Regions from separate parts of the Psychrobacillus sp. FSL H8-0483 genome, predicted to be linked through region 2. Evidence: riboswitches for the same ligand, from Rfam matches in the RefSeq annotation. Region 2 holds a riboswitch; the other holds the start of a gene.

Region 1 (3,432 bases), 440 kb from region 2:
ATATTGGATAGGCACACTTTTGGATGTAGAACGTTTGGAGAAAATTGTGAAAAAGTACGGCAAGTTATTACGATTGTCGATTAAAGATATTCATAAAGCGGATGCATGGTTTGACAAGTATGGTGTTTGGGCTGTATTTTTCGGAAGACTAGTACCACTAGTAAGAAGTTTAATATCGATTCCTGCAGGGATGTCGAATATGAAATTCTGGTTATTCCTATGGTTTACAACGTTAGGAACATTAATTTGGAATACAGTGTTAGTTTCCGTGGGAGCAGCTGTCGGTGATAACTGGAATGAAATTGTAGGGTATATGGATATCTACTCCAACATAGTGTATATTATTTTAGCAATAGTTGGTGTTGCATTTCTTGTTTGGTATTTTAAAAAACGTGACTAAGGAGATCTTATGGAAATTCTAGAATTGTTAAAAGCACTTATATTAGGTTTTGTTGAAGGTATGACAGAGTTTGCCCCTGTTTCATCCACAGGACATATGATTATTGTCGATGATATGTGGTTGAAAACGGAAGAATTTTTAGGGCAGTATTCGGCAAACACATTTAAAATTGTTGTACAACTAGGTTCGATTTTAGCTGTAGTTGTAGTTATGTGGAAACGATTATTTAGTTTAGTAGGATTGTATAAAATAGAGAGTGAACAATCGAGCAAGCAATTCAATTTGCTACACGTTATTGTTGGAATGCTTCCTGCTGTGGTTTTAGGTTTTGCGTTTAAAGACTTTATTGATGATCATTTATTTGGAGTGGAAACAGTTATATATAGTCTTGTAGCTGGATCTATTTTGATGATTATTGCGGATAAATTTGGGCCGAAAAACCCTTCCATCGTTAGTTTGGATCAAATTTCGTATGCACAAGCATTTAAAGTGGGACTAGTGCAATGTTTATCTTTATGGCCAGGATTCTCCCGCTCAGGTGCTACCATTTCCGGTGGGGTATTGTTTGGGATGAGTCATAGAACAGCGGCAGATTTTACATTCATCATGGCTGTTCCGATTATGGCTGGGGCAAGTCTAGTGTCAGTTTTGAAAAACTGGGAACAAATTAATATGGATGACATGGGCTTTTATATTGTAGGATTTTTAAGTGCATTTGTGTTCGCACTAATCTCTATTAAATTCTTCTTAAAACTCCTTTCTCGAGTTAAATTAATGCCATTTGCGATTTATCGTCTCGTGTTAGCGGCTGTGCTAGCAGTTATTGTGTTTATGTAAGAAAGTATGGGCAGACATTTTAGTAGGATGTCTGCTTTTTATATTTTCGGGTGAATCGGATGATTAATAAGGTTGAACGGTCATAAAAAATATTATCCGGTCAGAAATGAAACTATACGGTCATAAAATTTTCTATCCGGTCAGAAAAATATTTATCCGGACGTATTCAGTTGGGAGAACTGCTTTTCAGAGACACAGTTCTTTTTTCCCTCTATACAAGTATAAACACAATATGTTAGATTATATAAATGAAGTGAACACAATATATAGTATGTGAACGATGAATAGGTACCTTTATGGTTTAAAAGGGAATTCGGTTAAATACCGAAGCTGTCCCCGCAACTGTAAGTGTGGACGACTGTTGAAATAGCCACTGCGAGCAATCGTGGGAAGGCCAACAGAAGAACGAAGCACGAGCCAGTAGACCTGCCTCTTCATCGGTGAAGCAACACTTTCTTCGGGGGTTGAGAGGTGGGGGCGAAGACTCTATCTCGAACCATTGATGTGTCTGTTGTTTCCTACTTTTTAATCGTGAGCGATGACTCAGCCGAAGAGGCTAAGAGGCATCGCTTTTTTGCTGTTTTAAAAACAAGGAGGAATAAGAAATGACAACTGTTACGAATACCGAAAAACAAGAAGTATTACATCAATTAATAAAAGAGTTTGGAGAAGAAAATATAGCACCTCTTCTGAAAACACATGAAAGATGGATGAAGAAATTCCCAGAAGGTACAACGTCTGCGTGGTCCAAGTCCATGTCACTAGAGGCACTAAGCTTTTTAGATGAACAAGAAACATATTGGACATTCGTCGCTGCTCGCATTCATTTAGCTGATGTATATGAAAAAGTAGCAATACATAGAAACACAACGCCAGACGCAGTATATAGTAAGTTTGCAAGCAATGTACAAGCATTAGTGGCAAAAGGTCTATATGACAAACGCCTTGCAGATTCTTATTCCCAAGAAGAACTGCAACTGTTGGCAGAACTTATTGTGCCGGAGCGAGATTTTTTATTTACATATATCGGATTAAAAACGTTACTTGATCGTTATGTAGCAAAGGACTTTGATAAATCGATCGTCGAGCTTCCACAAGAACGCTGGTTGATTATTGCAATGACACTCATGAAAGAAGAGAAAAAAAATCGTCTTGGCAAGATAAAAGAAGCATATTGGGCAATGAGTAATTTATATATGACTGTTGCAACACCAACACTTTCTAATGCAGGGAAGCCTCACGGACAGCTATCTAGTTGTTTTATTGACACAGTTGATGACAGTCTTCAAGGAATTTACGATACCAATACAGACGTAGCGACGCTTTCTAAATTTGGTGGCGGAATTGGCGTATACATGGGGAAAGTGCGTAGTCGTGGATCTTCTATTCGTGGATTTGTCGGTGCATCAAGCGGGGTCCTTCCTTGGATCAAACAATTAAACAACACTGCAGTGAGTGTGGATCAGCTAGGTCAGCGTCAAGGGGCAATTGCGGTTTACCTAGATGTTTGGCACAAAGATATTTTCACATTTCTAGATTTACGCTTAAATAACGGGGATGAGCGTCTTCGTGCGCACGACATTTTCACTGGTGTGTGCTTGCCGGATTTATTCATGGAAAAAGTAGATGCTCGTGATGAGTGGCATTTATTTGATCCACATGAAGTTCGTCAGTTAAAAGGCTATTCTCTAGAAGATTTCTACGATGAGAAACGTGGAGAAGGTTCATTCCGAGAAAAATACGAGGAATGTGTAAATGATAGTCGTTTATCTCGTGAAACAGTTCCAGCGATTGACTTGATGAAACGAATTATGCGTTCTCAACTCGAAACGGGTGTGCCTTATATGTTTTACCGCGATGAGGTAAATCGTAGTAATCCAAATAAGCATGCAGGTATGGTGTACAGCAGTAATCTATGTACAGAAATATTCCAAAACCAGAGTGCTACTTCGTTTGAATCCATTCAATTAGAAGATGATGTTATTGTGACTCGTCGCAAAGCAGGGGATTTTGTTGTTTGTAACTTATCTTCCATTAACCTTGGACGAGCAGTTCCAGCGGATGTTTTGGAGCGCTTAATTAAAATCCAAGTGCGCATGCTCGACAATGTGATTGATTTGAATATGATTCCGATTCCACAAGCGGAACGCACGAATGCAAGATATCGTGGAATTGGCCTTGGTACTTTTGGTTGG
Region 2 (3,432 bases):
GCATTAAATAAATTGCGTGCGAATGGTCATATCTTTGAAGAAGAGGGGGCAACATGGTTCCGTTCTACTACTTTTGGCGATGACAAAGACCGTGTATTGATCAAAGGCGACGGCTCTTTCACTTATTTATTACCAGACATCGCTTACCATGAAGATAAATTAGTTCGTGGTTTCGACCAATTGATCAATATTTGGGGAGCAGACCACCACGGGTATATCCCACGTATGAAAGCTGCTATTGAAGCACTTGGATACGAGCGTGAGAAATTAGAAGTATCCGTTATTCAAATGGTTCAATTGTATAAAGACGGCGAAAAAATGAAAATGAGTAAACGTACAGGGAAAGCTGTTACGATGCGCGAGCTTGTAGAGGAAGTTGGACTGGATGCAGTTCGTTATTTCTTCGGTATGCGTTCGGGCGATTCACATATGGACTTTGATTTAGATTTAGCGGTTTCTCAGTCAAATGAAAACCCTGTGTATTATGCACAATATGCCCATGCACGTATTTGCTCAATTCTACGTTCTGCTGAAACACAAGAGTTGAAAGCTTCAACGGATTCACTTGAGCTATTACAAAGTGAAAAAGAATTAGACTTATTGAAAAAAATCGGTGATTTCCCACAAGTCGTGGCAGATGCTGCAAAACTTCGTGCACCTCACCGTGTAGCAACTTATATTCAAGAATTAGCTGCAACATTCCATAGCTTCTATAATGCGGATAAAGTTTTAGATGCAGAAAACGTAGCTCTAACAGAAGCGCGTCTTGCATTAGTTACATCTGCTCGTCAAACAATTGCAAACGCACTTCGTTTAATTGGTGTAAATGCTCCAGAGAAAATGTAATATGTAGTATTAAAGGAGCTGTCCAATAAGCCCATAAATTGAAGCAGGTGTAGAAAAACGAGTCTTTTTCTACACCTGTTTTTTGTATACTTTTTATTAAACTACTATTTTTGTTGGCAATTGATTGTAGTGGAAGACGGCGACTCCAGCGGGAATAGCGTGAGCTGAAGGCCCCGCAGGAGCGAAAGCGACGAGGAGACTGAAGCCATGCCCGCGGAAAGCGTCCGTCTGGAACGGAATCAATACATTGGAAAAGGGACAGTCTCTCAGTCACTATATGACTTTAGGGACAGCCCTTTTTTTTCTCGATGATGGCTTATAATAAAAAAGTTTCTCCATAACATAGATGTGAATCGGTCGAATAACATCGCAATTTGGTCGAATAGTATTAATTATCGGTCAAATAATATAAAAACCTCTGTCGACAACCATTAATTTAAGGTATAATAAGTGCAATGCACAATACATATTTTATTGCATAGAGGTGCTCAAGTTACGGATTACTTGAGTTAAAAGGGAAGCTGGTTAAAGTCCAGCGCGGTCCCGCCACTGTAAATGATACGGTTGTATCATGAGTCAGAAAACCTGCCTTTATGAAATTACACCCATTGCCTACGAGGATAGGTTTGGTGTAGATCGGCTTGGCCATTTTTTCCTCGCAGATTTATACCTATATCTATCTCTCATTCTATGGATGGGAGATTTTTTGTTGCAAAGAATTAGGAGGAATGACAAATGAAGAAGTTATGGCAATTATGGATGGCATCCGCATTAGCAGTTTTACTATTAGTAGGATGTGGACAAGAAGAAGCAAAACCTGTTGAAAACAATGAAAGTCCACAAGTAGAAACTGCAGTAGAAGAAACAGAATTCCCGATCACAATCACAGATGCAGTTGGCAATGATATTACACTAGAAGAAGCACCAAAAACAATCGTTTCAATGATGCCAAGCAATACAGAAATTTTGTTTGCACTTGGATTAAATGAGGAAATTATTGGTGTAAATGATTACGATAACTATCCAGAAGAAGCACTTGAAAAAGAGAAAATCGGCGGGCAAGAATTCAATGTGGAGAAAATCGTATCCATGAATCCGGACATCGTATTCGCACATGAGTCAAGCCTTGGAATGGGCGAAGCAGGATTACAACAAATCCGTGACGCTGGTGTGAAAGTTTTCGTTGTAAAAAATGCAGCAGATTTCAATGAAACTTATACAACAATCGAACAAATTGGTCGTGCTACTGGTAAATTAGCAGAAGCACAAAAAATTGTAGAAGATATGAAAGCAAAAGTAGAAGAAGTAAAAGAGAAAGTTGCAAAAGTAGAAACGAAGAAAACAGTATTCGTAGAAACATCGGATGTTCCTGAAATTTACACACCTGGTAAAGGAACATTTATGCAAGAGATTTTAGATATGGTGAATGCTGAAAATATTGCAGCAGATCAAGAAGGTTGGTTCAAAATTGAGCCAGAAGAAATTGTAAGCCGCAATCCGGATGTGATTATTGTTATGTATAGCTACGTACCTGGAATTGTAGAGAGCGTAAAAGCTCGTGATGGATTCGCTTCTATTACTGCTGTGAAAAATGATGCAGTTGTTCAAGTAGATGAAAACTTAACTAGTCGTACAGGTCCACGTCTTGCAGAAGGATTAGAAGAAGTAGCAAAAGCTATTTATCCAGAGGCATTTGGTGAGTAAAGTCATGATCGGCTACATCCTGTCGATTGCTGCTCTATTAGTAGCAATTTGGCTCGGTGTATCGGTCGGATCCGTTCAGGTACCGATCAGCACATTATGGAATACGGGAGCAGATGAAATCGCGACCAATATAGTTTGGAAAATTCGTATGCCACGGGTTGTACTTGCAGGGCTAGTTGGTGCATCACTAGCCATTGCAGGTGCCGCGTTTCAAGGTTTATTAAAAAACCCGCTTGCAGATCCTTATACGTTAGGAGTGTCGTCCGGTGCCTCAGTAGGTGCCGTGGCTACGCTCTTTTTCGGTATTTCGGTACCCTTTTTAGGAATATACACATTACCTGTTTTTAGTATGATTGGTGCATTTCTTACGATGCTCCTTGTTATTACATTTGCTAAACTAGTCGACCGTTCCATGAAGATGGAGACCATTATTTTAACTGGGATTATTGTTAGTTCCTTTTTAGGCTCCGTTATTTCCTTGATGATTGCACTAACTGGGGAAGAGCTTCGCCAAATTATTGGATGGCTGCTTGGTAGTGTATCGATGCGTGGGTGGGATTTTGTGCAAATGGCTTTACCGTTTGTTGTGATTGGCTCGGCTTTATTAGCATGGAACAGAAGAGAATTAAATGCGATGCTATTTGGAGAAGAGCGTGCAAAGCATTTAGGAGTAGATGTGAAAAAGCGAAAAATGATGATACTAATCGGAGGATCGATGCTAACGGGAACGGCGGTTGCTGTGTCTGGAACAATAGGATTTGTGGGACTTGTCGTTCCGCATATGACAAGGCTTTTATTTGGTTCAGATAACAGACATGTGTTACCGTTGAGTTTCATTAATGGAGCATCGTTATTAATCATTTGTGATTTAGTGTCTCGCAC

The links. A riboswitch is a leader RNA that binds a small molecule or an ion and turns the genes downstream of it on or off. The one in region 2 is predicted to bind cobalamin.
Region 1: another riboswitch for cobalamin. It lies ahead of MHB48_RS01035 (ribonucleoside-diphosphate reductase subunit alpha); the one in region 2 lies ahead of MHB48_RS03070 (ABC transporter substrate-binding protein).

The regions. Positions count from the first base shown of each region.
Region 1 covers NZ_CP152052.1:197,969-201,400, forward strand. The annotation lists gene MHB48_RS01025 (DedA family protein) at 1-400, shown strand, start outside; gene MHB48_RS01030 (undecaprenyl-diphosphate phosphatase) at 410-1,237, shown strand; cobalamin riboswitch at 1,507-1,686, shown strand; gene MHB48_RS01035 (ribonucleoside-diphosphate reductase subunit alpha) at 1,843-3,432, shown strand, end outside.
Region 2 covers NZ_CP152052.1:637,715-641,146, forward strand. The annotation lists gene argS (arginine--tRNA ligase) at 1-846, shown strand, start outside; cobalamin riboswitch at 1,312-1,454, shown strand; gene MHB48_RS03070 (ABC transporter substrate-binding protein) at 1,582-2,550, shown strand; gene MHB48_RS03075 (iron ABC transporter permease) at 2,555-3,432, shown strand, end outside.